4 regions of the Roseibium algicola genome follow, and region 2 is predicted to be linked to each of the others. Evidence: predicted binding sites of a transcription regulator. Region 2 holds the regulator's gene; each other region holds the start of a gene.
The links. Region 2 encodes LexA, which represses DNA repair genes until DNA is damaged. Its sites were predicted from a motif close to TGTTCNNNNTGTGTTCNG; they were not measured.

Region 1 (4,166 bases), 250 kb from region 2:
TGGAGCTTCGTCAGGCGCGGTATAGGTCGCGGTGAAGGCAGCCTGGTTGATGAAAACCTTGCGTTCGCCGAGCTCTTCGGGAAGCCAGCGGCTGCGCTCCATGGCCAGTTCGACCTTGGCGATCTTCGCCGCGTTGGTTTCGCCGACCATCGCGTTGATGGTGTTCTTGCCGATGATACCATCCGGCGTGAGCTTGGCTTCCTTCTGGAAAGCCTTCACCAGCTCAACGAGTTCCGGAGAATAAAGTTCAGCGCCATCATAGGCAGTCAGCGTCTCTTCATGAGCCGACTTGAGTTCCTGCGAGCCGTTCTTGGCGATCGCGGCGACGATGTTCTTCATTTCCGGGCTGGACTTGCCAGCCTTCAGGAATGTGCCGGGCGCGATGACGATCTGGTCGGCATCTTCATCTTCTGCTCGCAGGCGAGCCAACTCTTCGGTCAGCTTGCGGAAATGTTCACTCTGAGGCTGCGCTTTGGTAACTGCTGTTTCGGCATTGGCCGCTGCCTTGAAGCCTTCCAGGGCTGCAACCAGATCGACTTCATGCCTCGGAAGATCGTGGTATTCGGAAATCCGGTTCGGATCGACTCGTCCGCGCCTGGAATCCAGAACATATGTCAGAACGGCTGCACTCATCTCCATCTCGAACCGCATCGTGGCGGCATCGAGTGCCTCACCTTCAAGACCTTCAGTTACGGGAAGATCGACGACATAGTCTTCCGGGTTCAGCGCAAATTTGCCTGTATCAGCGAGACTGCTACGGACCGCGATTGCCTTTTCTGTCGGCTTACCGTCTTTCACCCAGACGAAATCGGGATGCTCACGATAGAATGAAATGACTGCAGAACCCACTTCCGGAAGGACGGTGAGCGACATGTCTTTCAATGCCGGACGCGCCGTGTCGAATGCGGTCAGAACGACCGGAGCCTGTGGCAGGCTATCGCTTTCGGTGCTCGGGGCATCCGTCGTTTCAACGGGCTGGACATCAGGCTTCACCTCGGCGGACTTGATCTCCGACAACTCAGCCAGCGAAACCTTCTTCCAGCTGTCGGCCGTGTAATTGAGGTAGCGCGGCGCAGAGACCTTTGCGGTAACGACCTTCTTGCTAAGATCCTGTTGGCGCTCACGCTCCTGCTGTCGGCGATGCGCTTCCGGATTGAACAGACGCTGGAACAACCCCTGCGCGGAAGCAGGCTCTACCGAGACCAGGTTAAAACCGGAAAAAAGCACCGTCGCCATCAAGCCAGCCCTGAGGGACGTCCCCAGGACAGAACGTTTCGGTTTTTTCCTGGTACATTCGCTCAGTGCCATTGCATTCGCTCGCATTGTCTAAACCCGCTTATTTTAAATCTTTTCGAACCTGACGCCTTGCCCAAGTCACCAGGGTTTTATTGCGTCCCTGCAAGGATCGAAGGCTGTTCGGCATATCCGCCGAGGATGTTCTACATCCGAGCGTGATATGGCAACGCAGTTACCGTGCAACCGGGCCCCGCGACCCGATTCCCGGAAACTGCGCCCGTAAACCGTTTGATACTATAACAGGGTTCATCAGATGGTTAAGGGGCGCCGTCCTACACAGGTTTGAAATCAGCCGACTGTGACGATTTTGCCTCGTTGCTGACAGTACAGCTGCCCACCATCACGGTGCCAGAAACGGCAGAACTGCGGCTGTTTGGAAAAACAACCTCGCGTGATTGGCATCACGCCACCTTCTTCATCATAGGCGTATCTACGGCTTCACGAGTACGTGAGACATTACCGGAGAGCCAAATGCCGTTTCAATTCAATGTTGGTGACCATTCGTCACCGATCTGGAAATACACAAGTTTCAACTCTTCCCAGTATTCAAAGCTGAAGTGGGCCAGAAACAAGCTTTTCAAAATGGTCAAGAACAACCCGGGATGTAATGCCTATTTCCGGACGCTACCCAAGGGGCGAAGCTTGTCGGACATGATCAACGACAGCTCGATTTGGGTGAATTACGGACCGACCATTTCACCGCTACATGGGGAAATCCACGTTCCTTCCGGGGAAATCGCGGTTGGTGACCGGGCCTTTAAAATGGGCAGGTGGATGGTGCTGGCCACCATCATTCATGAATTCGCGCATCACAACGGCGCCCCGATTACGGGTGGCGACACACGCGCAGAAGAAGCCGTCTATCACTGTGGTCTCGGCAGTGCGAAGGAATATTACGACGGCGTTGATGACCCGAACACGCCTTACGACCCAAACGTCGGCGGTTGATCAACATACCCTGGTGCGCGGCCCCAAAGCATGGGACCGCACCCGGTAGGGCAGTAAAAGGTCAGAACGGAATTTCGTCGTCCATGGGGCCGCCACCGCCACCGGACGGACCGCCGTAACCGCCACCGCTGCTGGAACCGCCGCCATAGCCACCACCAAAATTCCCGCCGGAACCGGAACCGCCGCCGCCGAAGCCACCTCCGCCGCCGCCTTGTGAGTCATTGCCGTAATCGGGAAGACCGCCGGATGCACCGCCACCTTCGCCGCGACCGTCAAGCATGGTCAGGTTGGAGTTGAAGCCCTGCAGCACGATCTCGGTGGAGTACCGGTCCTGACCGGACTGATCCTGCCATTTGCGGGTCTGAAGCTGGCCTTCGAGATAAACCTTTGATCCCTTGCGCAGATATTGCTCCGCAACTTTGCAAAGACCGTCGTTGAAGATCACGACGCGGTGCCACTCCGTCTTTTCACGACGCTCACCGGTGTTGCGGTCGCGCCAGGATTCCGACGTCGCAATCCGGAGATTGGCGATCGGGCGGCCATCCTGCGTACGGCGGATTTCCGGGTCTGCTCCCAGATTGCCGACCAAAATTACTTTGTTGACGCTGCCCGCCATACTGAACTCCTGTTTGTTTTTCGTTGACCCCGCCGACGATGTTCGTGTGCTTCTCCGGCACGTGTCGATAAACGGTCAACGTTGCAAGCTTTGCTGCTAGAAACCAGAACCCTAACGGCACGCCAACAGCTTCGCCGCTATTTTCGCCAGGCTTCACTCATTTTCCACAAGGCAACTCACAAACTGCCGCCTGGTTCATCCGCCTAAAATTCGAGCAAAATCGACAGACACAATCCTTGATTGCGCCAAGTTACAATTTGCTCCACTTTTGTTCCAATCAAGCCCCGATTTTTCTGTCAGGACATTATCTCATGAACTGCGAGGTTTCGGTCACCTATTTCTGCTCGGCTCCTGACGCGGCAATCGTCAATGTACTTGTTTTGTTCTTATCATTTCTGTAAAAGCGATTCAATCAGGCATCGCATCGACAAGTGCCTCAGGCACGATATTGAAAATGCCTCACTGGAAGCTCCGCCCGAAACTGCTATATCGGGGCAAACAGACATCATCGGCAATGGACCATCTTAGCGTATGCGCGAGCAACAATCGGCTTTGTGCGACGCATGCGGTCAGGAAGAACGACAATGAAGACAGCCAAGGGATCGCAGTCGGAAGAAGCCTGGAAGGCGGACCCAACACGGGTCATCAGCATCCGTGGCGCACGGGAGCATAACCTCAAGGGCGTCGACCTGGACCTGCCCCGCGACAAGTTGATTGTCATGACCGGCCTGTCCGGCTCAGGCAAGTCGTCCCTCGCCTTCGACACCATATATGCAGAAGGTCAGCGGCGGTACGTGGAAAGCCTGTCCGCCTACGCGCGTCAGTTCCTGGAAATGATGCAGAAACCGGACGTCGACCAGATCGACGGACTGTCGCCGGCAATCTCCATCGAACAGAAGACCACGTCCCGCAATCCGCGCTCCACGGTCGGAACGGTTACGGAAATCTACGATTACATGCGCCTTTTGTTTGCGCGTGTCGGCGTTCCCTATTCCCCCGCCACCGGTCTGCCGATCGAAAGCCAGACCGTCAGCCAGATGGTCGATCGCATTCTGGAGCTGGAAGAAGGTGCCCGCCTCTACCTGCTTGCGCCGATGGTTCGCGGCCGCAAGGGCGAGTATCGCAAGGAACTTGCCGAGCTGATGAAGAAGGGTTTCCAGCGCGTCAAGATCGACGGAACCTTCCATGAGATTTCCGAGGCCCCTGCCCTCGACAAGAAATTCAAGCACGATATCGACGTCGTCGTGGACCGTATCGTCGTGCGTGACGATATCTCCGGTCGGCTTGCCGATTCACTGGAAACGGC
Region 2 (4,166 bases):
AAGTGGGGCGCACCGTGAGCGTCAGTGCGCGGCTGTTTCCTCCTGCAGGTCCCGTCTTTCCAGGAGGATACGATTTTTCCTTCCGGGCCTTCTTTCAGCAGATTGGAGCGACGGGTTTCAGTTTCGGGTCCCCCGAGGTCATCGATACTGAGGACGTTGGAAATGAATTTCGCCCGGCCGTTGCCGTTTCCAAGCTTCGAATAGACCTCGCGGAGCGTATCAGGGCCAATCTTTCGGAAGGACCGGAGACAGCACTGATCGTTGCTCTTCTGGTTGGAGACCGCAGCGGAATAACCGAAGAGCAGGAAGAGATCTTGCGGGCCGCCGGACTGGCTCACATTCTTGCAATTTCCGGACTGCATATGGCGCTTTTTGCCGGCGGCGCCTATGGCGCGGTCTTGCTGCTCTTTTCGTTGGTGCCTGTCCTGACGCTCAGGTGGCCGGTGCACAAATGGGCTGCACTTTCAGCCCTTGGTGCTGCCGTTATTTATCTGCTTCTGTCCGGTGGTGCGGTTGCGACGCAACGCTCGTTCCTGATGATTGCGATTGTCTTTGTCGGAATTCTGGTGGGGCGGCGCGGCCTGACCCTGCGAAGCGTAGCGTTGGCTGGCCTCGTGCTCTTGCTGATTGCTCCTGAGAGGTTGTTTTTTCCCGGCTTCCAGATGTCCTTCGCTGCCGTGATCTGCCTCGTTGCCGTTTATGACCTGTGGCGGCAGCGAGATCGTTCCCTGTCATCTGGTGAAAGAGTGTCCGGATGGGGCATGGCGACTTGTCTTTACCTCGGCAAGTGGGTTGCAGGGTTGTTCGTCACCGCATTGGTCGCGGGGCTGGCGACCGGCATTATAGGAGCTCATCACTTCAGCCGCATCGCGCCCTACGGCTTAGTCGGCAACTTGCTGGGAATGCCGGTGTTTTCACTTGTTGTGATGCCGATGGGAGTACTTGCATTCGTTCTGATGCCCTTCGGCCTTGCAGCTCTCCCTCTGGCTGTCATGTCTCTAGGCGTTTCACTTCTGTTGAAGGTTGCTTCCTTTACCGCAGCCCTCGATGCCGGCAGCGGAACTTCCGGAAGGCTCGACGGGGCTGCTGCGTTGCTGTTGCTATCAGCATTGTTTGCCGGATTGTTGGTGCCTGGCAGAAAGCGTGTGCTCGCCGGAGTGCCTCTCGTCGCAGGAATATTGATTGTTCTTACCAGCCGGCCTCCCGATATCCAGATTGCTGCAAGCGGCTCTCGAATAGCTGCCCGCGATGAAACGGGAACTTTGCGATACGCAGCAAGGGGGAGATCGTTTGCAAGTGATCTATGGCTGCAGTCGGAAGGAGTGAGGAATGATGCGATCTTGTCGCGCAAGATGAAATCGCCTCAAAGAAATTGCGATGACGACGGTTGTGTCATCAGGGCCTACGTCAATTCAGAGGACGCAGAACGGCTGGATGGCAAGCGATCCTTTTTTGCAATCGCGCAGCCAAAGACATTTGAAGCGTTTCAGCTGGATTGCCGATATGCCGATTTGGTCGTGACCGATCTTGTCGCTCCGGAGAGCTGCGGCGCAACCCTCGTTCTGGATCACGGTACGCGCACCGAACGTGGTGCCGTCTCCATCTGGCTATCGCCCGGTGATTTCAGCCAGGCCGCAAATGCTACGAGCGGAGCCGGTGCACCGGGCCATCCGCCAAACGAAAATCTGAAAATCGAGAAACTGAAGTCTGCCATCCCGGACCCACCGCGCCCCTGGCATCACCAGGGTACGGTAACGAGAGACAGCCTGCGTCTAGCCGAGCGCGCCTCGGTGACCGAAGCGCGCGCAGAGGAGTGACTGGTCAATACTGACGAAACAGGGCAACGAGGCGGCCCTGAACACGAACGCGGCCGGGACCGAAGATCCTGGTTTCATAAGCCGGGTTGGCTGCTTCAAGAGCGATGGAAGCGCCTTTCTTGCGCAGCCTCTTCAAGGTGGCTTCTTCATCGTCCACAAGTGCAACCACGATGTCGCCACTGTCGGCGCTGTCGGTCCGGCGGATAAGAACGGTATCACCGTCCAGAATGCCGGCCTCAATCATGGAATCACCACGAACCTCCAGCGCGTAGTGTTCCCCGCGACCAAGAAGGTCCTGCGGCACTGTGATGGAATGGCTGTGTGTTTGAATGGCCTCGATGGGCACACCGGCTGCAATGCGGCCCATGACGGGGATTTCCGTAACACTGGACACCGGCACCGGTGCAGCTTTTTCAGGCTCCGGTTTGCCGAGTGAGCCTTCAATGACTTCAGGTGAGAAGCTGCCTCTTGGCCGTGGAGCACCCAGGCCGGGTGCGATGGAGTCCGGAAGACGAACAACTTCCATGGCTCTGGCCCGGTTCGGCAGGCGCCGGATGAAGCCACGTTCTTCAAGCGCGGTGATCAGGCGGTGAATGCCGGACTTGGAGCGCAGGTCGAGCGCATCCTTCATTTCGTCGAAAGACGGCGGCACACCGGTTTCTTTCAGTCTTTCGTGAATGAACATGAGCAGTTCGTACTGCTTGCGCGTCAGCATGTAGGCGTCCCCTGACCGAGAAAACATCTGGTACAAATCAAGAACATGGTACCTGTTCTCATTGTGTTCTGCAAGGGTAAATGTTCTCTTACTGTTCTTGGCTTCGAACAAGTTGCCGTATTCAATCCGTCTCCGATATCGGATTCAGGTCATCCTTCGATCCGGTCATGATCAGCAGTTCACAGGTGATCAAAGTCGGCGCGCCACCAGCGGTTAGAATGCCCCGATGCAGTCCACCTTCGAGATCAACGGCGCGGATTGGGACGCAAAGCTCTTGCTCCGGTTTCGCGCCAGCGTTTGCAGACAGGAGTATCTCGGAAATCAGACCTGTCATCGGCTGGGCATCGCGGAACGCTGCTCCGGCCAGACTGCCCAGTCCATAGACTTGGTAGGAGGGTGCTTTCAGCTCTTTTGCGAGTTCTTGGATGCTGTCCGTCAGGTCGGCAAACGGAGCGAGTGTGGTGATAAGCGCATTGTGGTCGGTTGTCCGTGACTGTTCGTCATCCTGTTGCACACGAAACAGCGTGAATTCGGTTTCCGGATCCAGCGATGCCACGAACGCTGCGCCTTGCAGGCCGTACCCTTTGATGGCCCCCTGATGCGCAACCTTCAGCGTATGCGGCAGTAAGTGGCCAAGGTGCTCGACTTCTTCCTCGTGCCAATAAGCGTGTACATGAGCGAACCATTCGCCATCTCGTATCCCGAGAATGGCAACTGCGGACTCCAGCGTTGCGCCTTTCGAGGAGTGCGTGTCGCTGTACCAGGCTGCATGTCTGTCATCGATTGCGCAGGCAGGCATTACGAAGTCGAATGCTTCGAGCGTGAGCCCGGAAAGATCGAGAACGGCGGAGCTCAGTCCTTGGTGCGTGGCGAAGCGGCCCAGCGCCTCCAGCAAGGGAGTTTGCTCTGCCAGGGAGATTTCCAATGGCTTCGCCAGACATCTGGCATGTGGGAGCCGATTGATGGCAGCTGGGCCGGGATGACGAATGTCGGACAGAGACCTGGGGGCGGGCCGTCTCACAACAGGCCTTTCTCGGTCAAATGCTCCCGCACCAGTTTCTTGGTGATCTTGCCATAGGCGCTTGTCGGCATTGCGGGAATGAAGAGATAACGTGCAGGCATCTTGTAGCGGGCGATCTTGCCGTTCAGATAGTCGCTGAGGTCCTGAGGGTCGGGTGACTTTTCTGGGGCAGCCACGCAAACGGCTAGGCCGACTTCGCCCCATTGCCTGTCCGGAATGCCGAGAATTGCGACCTCGGAAATATCCGGATGTGTAAGCAGCACTTCCTCGACTTCCTTCGGGTAGACGTTGGAGCCACCAGAAATGTACATGTCCGACGCTCGGCCTGTCAGGAAGAGGTAGCGCTGTTCATCCATGTGACCGATGTCTCCGGTGCGGAACCAGCCGTTCCGGAAAGACTTCTGGTTGGCGACTTCGTCTTCCAGATAGCCAGCACAGACTGCCGAACCGATGACGCAGACTTCACCCGTTTCATTGGGGGGCAGGTGATTGCCTTCCTCGTCCTGGATCGAAACCTCTATACCTGTGCGCTCCGTACCGCAGGTGCCGCTGCGTGTCTCAAGTCCATCCTCCAGAAAATGATCCTGTGGCCGCAGCACGGTGATGTTTCCGG
Region 3 (4,166 bases), 1.9 Mb from region 2:
AAATGATTGCTCGCCGTACCAAGGCTGCGGAAGACAAGATTGCACAGGCTGAAAGCCAGGCAGTCGCTGAAGTCCGTGCCAAGGCCGCTGACATTGCCGTTGCCGCTGCCGAGGAAATCCTTGCAGCGAAGGTGAAGGATAAAGTCGCCGACGACATCCTCGCCAAGAGCATTGAGCAGGTGAAGGAGCGGCTGAACTAAGTTCGGTCCACTCTGCTGACGAATTGAAGAAGCGGCCTTTCGGGGCCGCTTTTTTGTTGCGGCAGGCAATTCGCACGCTACTTGGCACTAATCGGCAGCGGTCTCTATTGCCGGTTGGTGTTGACGTGCCCGAAAGGAGAGGAGTGTCGCTGACTTGCAACGTATTTCCTGCCGTCTAAACCGACCCCGTTATGTCTGGAACCTCAAGTACCTGCAGCCAGCCTGACCGGCTTGAAGCTGAGGCGATGATGAACTGTCGGCCCATGGCGTTCCAGGGCTGCCTGATGCTGCGGCACGCCATACCCCTTGTGCTGGGCAAACCCGTAGTCCGGAAAACTGGCGTCGAGGTGAACCATCATCCGGTCCCTTGTCACCTTCGCAACGATAGAGGCAGCCGCAACGCACAGGCAGCGGCCATCTCCCTTGATCAATGCCTGCCCGGCCTGACGCAGCCCATGCGGCACATCGCGGCCGTCGACAAGAACGTAGTCGGGAACCAGAGGCAGGTGATTGACGGCTCGCATCATGGCCGAAAGGGTTGCGGTGCGAATATTGACAGCATCGATCGTTGCCGGTGAAGCGCTGGCGAGCGAGACATGGGCTGTAGCAACAATCTGCTCGAAAAGCTCTTCGCGCCGGGCTTCGGTCAGTTTCTTGGAATCATTGAGGCCAAGCGGTACCCGGTCGTAATCCAGGATAACCGCGGCCGTGACCACGGGCCCGGCCCAGGGGCCGCGACCGGCTTCGTCTACGCCGCAGAGCCGACCGTCAAAGGATTTCGCGTGCTTACGCTCGATCACAAGGTCCGGGCTATCGGGAAAGGCAAGGTCAAAGAGGGAAGGGCTGAACGTCATGAACTGCACCCTGCCGTCCGGCAGCAAGTTTCTCAAGATCTTGCGTCAAAACAGGTCCAATTGCACACCGCCTTTTTGCGGCTGGACGAAGGCCTCGGTGTTGAGCTTTCGGCGACGCAGATTGAGGCCAAGGCGTTTCGCTCCCAGCGAGAACCGTTTGGCAATCTGGTCGGCATACGGACCTCTCCCGCGCATGCGCTCGCCCCATTTGGCGTCATAGTCCTTGCCGCCGCGCATGGCGCGGATCAGGTTCATCACATGGCGGTAACGGTCCGGACGCTCTCGCAGCAGCCAGTCCCGAAAGAGTTCCGACACTTCCAGGGGAAGCCGTAAAAGGATGTAGGCGACCTCCGTCGCGCAATGCTCGGCTGCCGCTTCCAGAACGTTTTCAATTTCGCTGTCTGTCAGGGCTGGGATCACAGGCGCCATCATTACGGACGTGGGAATGCCCGCGTCGGAGAGAGCCCGGACGGCCTCAAGCCTTTTGTGGGGTGCAGACGCACGCGGCTCCATGGCCCGGCAGAGCTTCTTGTCGAGCGTCGTGACCGACAAGGCAACCTTCACCAGATTTCGTTCTGCCAGCCTCGACAGAATGTCGATATCTCGCGTGACCAGGGCTGACTTGGTTACGATCGCAACCGGGTGGGAGCAATTGTCCAGCACTTCCAGGATCTCACGCATAAGCTTGTAGCCGCGTTCCATCGGCTGGTAGGGATCAGTATTGGTGCCGATGGCGATCACGCGCGGCTGATAACCGGGGCGGGAAAGTTCACGTTCAAGCAACTGTGCGGCATTGGGTTTGGCAAACAGCCTGGTTTCGAAATCCAGGCCTGGAGACAGCCCCATGAACGCGTGGCTCGGTCTGGCGAAACAGTAGATGCATCCATGTTCGCAGCCCCGGTACGGATTGATCGAGCGGTCGAAGGAAATATCCGGCGACTCGTTTCGGGTGATGATTGTGCGCGCACGCTCTTCCTGCACCTGGGTTTTCAGCGGCGGCAGGTCTTCAAGCGTTTCCCAGCCATCGTCGAAACATTCACGAGTTAATTTCTCGAAGCGGCCGGAGGCATTGAGCGCAGCCGCGCGTCCCCGCCGCCTGTGCTCGGCAACGGAGCGGACATCGGGTACAAGGCCGGCTGCGTCGGCTGGTAGTGAAATTTCATCGGGGGGACTGAAGGGCACGCGAGAACGTCCAGGTTACGAAATGGAACATAACAAGAACATTATCACGACGCCAACGCGACGCAAGATGCTGTTTACACCTTGTGGGATTTGACCTTCAAAAGATGGTGGACTGCAGACCAGGCCGGAATTCAGGAACCGCCACGATCATCGTGACCTGGCCGGCGACCAAGGTATTTGATCAGGATCGCATCCAGCGTCCCGTCGGACTGCATCTCGCGAATGGTTTCGTCGTAGCGTCCGGGAAGGCTTTCGATGTCCGGGTAGGTCGAAGCTTTGGCAAAGACGTTGTAGTAGGGCTTCGTTATCAGCGGCAGCGGTAACGTCGCCAACTGGTCCAGCCTCCCGGCCTTCTTTTCCTCGTAGAGCGTGCTGATGGTGTTCATGGGAACGGCATCCACACGCTTTGCCAGCAGCATGCCGATCTGGAGATTGTTGCTGGCGACCGTCTGAAAGTCGAGGCCGGCGTTGAGGAACTCCGGCGTATAGGCGAAATCCTGCGTGATACCGATCTGCAGCCCCTTCAGGTCGTCGTAACCTTCGAAACGGATTGTCCCGGCATCTTCGGCGCGGATGAAGAAGCTCCAGCTGATGTCGATGTAGCTTTCGTCCGGATAGTTCAGGTACTCCATCCGGTCCGGCTTCTTGGAAAACAATAGCAGCATGTCCGCCCGTCCGGCGCGCGCTTCCTGTTGGATGCGGGTTCCGGATTCGACCAGTTCCAGCGAATAGGAAAGGCCGAGACGGCGCATGACTTCATCGAGAACTTCGACGTCGATACCCTTGTACACCCCATCTTCAAGAAACTTGTATGGCTCTTCCGGGGTTGCCAGCACCACGAGGTCTCGGGCCGATGCTGTCCCGGCCAGCAAAGCCATGGACAGAACAAACCCGGCGAGCCCCGTGAAAATCCGACTGAGCGTCTGCGTCAGGTATCCTGCGCCTGAAGTTGGCTGTTGATCGGGTGTCGTCATGGCGCGATCGCTTGGGTTCTGGTCGAAGTAAGAGCTTTCAGCTTTGGTATGCACTCTTAAGATAACATGAAATCCGGCACTTCCATTTGCCAGAGAGGGGCTATTTTCCTGAAAACCGTCAAATGGATACCGATCGGTTTCACACTGGAGCAACTTTTCACGGCCCTATGACAAATGTGAAAGAGGTACTGCTACAGCTTTCGCCCGGTCTTTTCTTTTCATGCAACCAAAGTAGACATTACCTGGCGATATATATCGCGAAGGTTGGTGACCGATTATTGGAGTTTGTTAAGAGCCCCAACAAAAAACAGCTCCCGCTTCGTCACCGACACTCGCACTTTGAAAAAAATCATGTAAAACTTGAGATCATGATCAGCATCATCATTGCGACAAGAAATTCCGAAACCGAGCTCGTTCACGCGCTTTCGGCCCTGGTGCCGGCAGCTGCAGAGGGCGTTATCCGCGAAGTTATCGTGGTCGATGGTGGTTCGTCGGACAATACCGAGAAGGTTGCCGACGCGGCCGGGTGTGTTTGGATCAGCCGGGGCAATGCTTCCCGCAGCGAACGCCTTGCCTATGGCGCCTCCATGGCGAGCCGGGGCGACTGGCTATTGTTCCTGCGGCCGGAAACGCTTCTGGAAAGCGGCTGGCATCATGAGGCCCAGGCCTTCATCGAGCGGGCAGCCCGTGCCTCCAACGGTCCACGGACCGCCGCAAGCTTCCGCCTTCGCTATGAGGCTTTCGGGCTCAGTGCGCGGGTAAGCGAGTCTTTTGCAGCCTTGCGGTCTCAACTGCTTGGCATGCCTTACGGTAACCAGGGCCTGCTGATCTCCAGACAGTTTTATCAGAAGCTCGGCGGCCATCGGCCGCTGCCGGAGCTGGAAGATCTCGATATCGCCAAGCGTATCGGACGCGGGCGGATGGTGTTCCTGCGGGCTGCCGCCGTCTCTTCGGGT
Region 4 (4,166 bases), 290 kb from region 2:
CCTGGCACGCTCCTGCTTCGAACCGGAGCAGAGTTGGCACGGCATGTGCGAGAGCCATTGAAGACGGACGATCACACCCACATGGTGTTCAGATCGGTCTCTATGAGCTTGAGGTTATTGTGCGGGCAACTGCTGTGCGGTGAGCACGTCCGGGCGATTTTGCTTCAACCATCCGTCAGCCATTGATCTGGCCATCTGCCTGACAGGCTCGGGCGAAACCGCGAAATACTGCTCGTGCATGGAATGGATCCAGCTGGCATCCGTTCCCTTGGCCTGTTCCCGGGCAACGGTCATCCACATCAGGCCGCGAGCTTTTTTCTTGTCCGACGTACCGAGTGCATAGAGCGTTTCACCAAGGCGTGCCTGGGCACCCACGTGCCCCTTGAGCGCGGCAAGATTGTACCAACGAACGGCCATGCGGCTGTTGTTTTCCTGGTACATGCGGCCAAGTTCATACTGGGCATCGGCATCGCCGAAATAGGACGCGGCATGCGTGAAGATCTGACGGGCACGTGATTCATTCTTGGGCACAGCGCCGTCGATGCCGTTCAGATAGTAGGAACCGAGCGCAACGAAAGCGCTTGAGACGAAGGGAGCATCCGGTGCATCGGGGCGATCTTCCCCGTGCTCACGAACGATCTGACTGTAATATTCGAACGCCTTGAGGTCGTCTTCCTTGACGCCGTCGCCGGAGGCATACATTTCGCCCAGCTTCCAGGCGGCCATGGGCTGACCGTTTTCGGCGGCATACTGCAGCGACCCAAGCGCAGCGGCCTTGTCGCCGGAATAATATTGGCGGGCACCGGCCCGCAGTGCTTCAGACGGGGAAAGATCGTTCGGACCGATCGCCCGTGCAGGCGCCGGCTGACCGTCAAAGGCGGCCACGGGCCCTGTCAGGCCGATCAGGATCAACGCACCGAGCACGGTTCCGGCTCTTCCCATGCGTTGAAGCTTTGTGCTGTTCTTAGGCATCCCAGTCACACTATTATCCGTCGGCAACGAAACAGATCCCCGACGGACTTTCTTGTTTTTTGTCCGCGCCAAGCGCATTTGCTGTCTCTTTGGTCCCAAAAGCATATGCCTGCGGGACCCACTGTTTCGGAGTGGCCTAAATTGGCCGATCATTTCGTCTTAAGTTGGGCCATACGACGCCGAAATAAGACCATTTCCTGACACTTTTGTCCGGACTGTGAACCACTTCAGGAGTTGATCCCGATCTGGTCGTCCCAGACATTAGCGTAACGGGTGACGGGCAAACATGGCCGAACAGGGGCAACGGCGGCAAACCGGGGCCCTGCAAATGACTCTGTCAGTAACTGTTGCGGAATTGGCACATATTGTGACCGCCCCTCTCCCATTCAAGACCCTTATTTCAACACAGGCGGGTTGATGATGTGTTTCCAGATCGGTTTTTTGGGCCCCTGGCTGTTGAAAACGGGGGCTTTTGGCCAATTACCTTTGCCGTTCTATCTTTGTCCTTCAAACTGAGACATGATTCGGTGTAGGTAACAGCGCTGAGTTTGTAGAAACTATGACCCAAGACCCATCAGGCGATACGGAATGAGCGCAAAAGACGATCTGTTTGCAGGCAACGCGGCGGTCTCTGCCCCAATGATACGAGATGAGCCCGCCCCAGCTCCGCAAAAGCCGCGTCCCGTTGCGCCTGTCGCGGTCAGCGACGATTATTCGGCGGCCGACATCGAGGTTCTCGAGGGGCTCGAGCCGGTTCGGCGCCGGCCAGGCATGTATATCGGCGGCACTGACGAAAAGGCGCTGCATCACCTCTTTGCCGAAGTGATCGACAACTCCATGGATGAGGCGGTTGCCGGCCATGCGACGTGGATCGACGTGTCGCTTTCCAGCGATGGCTATCTGACGATCACCGACAACGGCCGCGGTATTCCTGTCGACCCTCACCCGAAGTTCAAGGACAAGTCCGCACTCGAAGTGATCATGACGACGCTGCATGCGGGCGGCAAGTTCGACAGCAAGGTCTATGAGACCTCTGGCGGTCTGCACGGTGTCGGCATTTCCGTGGTCAATGCGCTGTCAGAGGAACTGATTGTAGAGGTCGCACGCAGCCGCAAGCTCTATCGCCAGATTTTCCGCCGCGGTCACGCCCAGGGTCCTCTCGAGCTGGTTGGCGATACCCAGAACAGACGCGGGACCCAGGTCAGCTTCAAACCAGACGATCAAATCTTCGGCAAAGGCGCCAAATTTGTCCCGGCGCGCCTTTTGAAGATGGCACGGTCCAAGGCCTATCTCTTTGGCGGTGTCGAGATCCGCTGGCACTGCGCACCTGAATTGCTGTCTGAAAAGGACGAGACACCGGCTGAGGCCGTGTTTCACTTCCCCGGCGGTCTTCGCGACTTTCTCAACGAGAGACTGACCAAGGAACGCCGTGTCGTCGACGACGTGTTCTTCGGCCGCACCGACAACGCCGGCAAACACGGGTCCGTGGAATGGGCAGTGAGCTGGTTTGCCGGCGACGGCTTTGTCAGTTCCTACTGCAACACCGTGCCGACACCGGAAGGCGGAACTCACGAAGCGGGTTTTCGATATGCCCTGCTGCGCGGCCTCAAGGCATATGGCGAACTGACAAACAACAAGAAGGCATCCATCATCACCGGCGATGATGTGATGACATCAGCCGGCGGAATGCTGTCCGTCTTCATCCGTGAGCCTGAATTCGTCGGCCAGACCAAAGACAAACTGGCGACCAACGAAGCCACGCGCATTGCGGAGACGGCTGTCCGTGATGCATTTGACCATTGGCTGACAGCCTCCCCCAACCAGGCAAACAAGCTTCTGGAGTGGGTTATCGATCGCGCGGATGAGCGCTTGCGCCGTCGCCAGGAAAAAGACGTCGCCCGCAAGACAGCTGTGCGCAAGCTGCGCCTCCCGGGCAAACTTGCCGACTGCTCGGCAAACCAGTCCGATGGCACCGAACTCTTCATCGTGGAGGGTGACTCGGCAGGTGGCTCGGCCAAACAGGCGCGCAACCGTTCCAACCAGGCCGTCTTGCCGTTGCGCGGCAAGATCCTGAACGTCGCAAACGCCGGCCGCGACAAACTCGTTGCCAACCAGCAGCTCGCCGATCTCATCCAGGCCCTTGGCTGCGGCACGCGCTCCCAATACCGGGAAAGTGACCTGCGGTACGAGAAGATCGTCATCATGACGGATGCTGACGTCGACGGCGCCCACATTGCATCACTTTTGATTACTTTCTTTTACCGCGAAATGCCGGAGCTAATCCGTGGCGGCCATCTCTTCCTGGCCGTGCCACCACTCTATCGTCTCAGCCAGGGAGGGAAGACCCTCTATGCACGCGACGATGCCCATAAAGACGAATTGATGGACACCGTCTTCAAGGGTAAATCCAAGGTGGAAATCGGCCGTTTCAAGGGTTTGGGTGAAATGTTGCCGGCTCAGCTGAAGGAAACGACGATGGATCCGTCCAAGCGGACCATGCTGAAGGTCGTTGTCGAAGAAGAAGCTGTAACAGACACCAACGACACAGTTGAACGGCTGATGGGCAACAAGCCGGAAGCGCGCTTCCGGTTCATTCAGGACAACGCTGAATTCGCTGAGGATCTTGATATTTAGCCGCAACAGCAGGTATTTTGATCTATATCTTTTTTTGAAGAGGTTGGGCGGGCGTATATTTTTGCCCGCGCTGCCTATTTGACCGGTCGGAAACGTAGCATGTTAAACCGGATGTATTCGATACTGGACAGACGGCTTCGCCCCTTGCGAAATCATGTCTTCCTGGCTTTTCCCAAGCACAAGATCGCCTTTGCCCGTATCGCAGAACCTGCTTTTCAACTTCTGCGCCCGGTTCTTCATTGCCTTGCCGGTACCGACAAGCTCAAGGCCCTTTCCGGTTTTGATCTTCGGACCGCCGCCACGGAACGGCTGCTCTTCCATGGGAATGTGGAGCTACTTACAGCACGCGAACTCAAGCGGCGGCATCCCGAAATGAAAGTCGCAGCCTGGGTCCAGGATCCGATGCATCGGTTGGCCTACTGTTATGAGAAAGTCATCCTGAGTGCCGATCCGCTTCCTGCCTATTATGAAGAGCGCCAGTTCAATCAGGACATGACACCTCAGGAGTTCGTGTCACACGTTGCGTCGATCTCGGACCTGGAAGCAGACAATCTGTTTCG

Region 1: B0E33_RS26820 (single-stranded DNA-binding protein) is a predicted target of LexA. The motif match lies at 3,119-3,136, and genes of this name have one in related genera.
Region 3: B0E33_RS06110 (PA0069 family radical SAM protein) is a predicted target of LexA. The motif match lies at 2,260-2,277, and genes of this name have one in related genera.
Region 4: parE (DNA topoisomerase IV subunit B) is a predicted target of LexA. The motif match lies at 1,463-1,480, and genes of this name have one in related genera.

What each region holds. Positions count from the first base shown of each region.
Region 1 is NZ_CP019630.1:5,788,349-5,792,514, forward strand. Features, by position in the region: gene B0E33_RS26810 (L,D-transpeptidase family protein) at 1-1,236, opposite strand, end outside; gene B0E33_RS26815 (hypothetical protein) at 1,768-2,244, shown strand; gene B0E33_RS26820 (single-stranded DNA-binding protein) at 2,306-2,860, opposite strand; gene uvrA (excinuclease ABC subunit UvrA) at 3,445-4,166, shown strand, end outside.
Region 2 is NZ_CP019630.1:5,535,969-5,540,134, forward strand. Features, by position in the region: gene B0E33_RS25665 (ComEC/Rec2 family competence protein) at 1-1,817, shown strand, start outside; gene lexA (transcriptional repressor LexA) at 1,822-2,532, opposite strand; gene B0E33_RS25675 (hypothetical protein) at 2,654-3,457, opposite strand; gene B0E33_RS25680 (acyl-CoA synthetase) at 3,550-4,166, opposite strand, start outside.
Region 3 is NZ_CP019630.1:1,307,032-1,311,197, reverse strand. Features, by position in the region: gene B0E33_RS06120 (F0F1 ATP synthase subunit B family protein) at 1-200, shown strand, start outside; gene rnhB (ribonuclease HII) at 404-1,054, opposite strand; gene B0E33_RS06110 (PA0069 family radical SAM protein) at 1,100-2,212, opposite strand; gene B0E33_RS06105 (substrate-binding periplasmic protein) at 2,368-3,210, opposite strand; gene B0E33_RS06100 (glycosyltransferase) at 3,579-4,166, shown strand, end outside.
Region 4 is NZ_CP019630.1:5,824,177-5,828,342, forward strand. Features, by position in the region: gene B0E33_RS26970 (tetratricopeptide repeat protein) at 115-972, opposite strand; gene parE (DNA topoisomerase IV subunit B) at 1,561-3,606, shown strand; gene B0E33_RS26980 (sulfotransferase family 2 domain-containing protein) at 3,706-4,166, shown strand, end outside.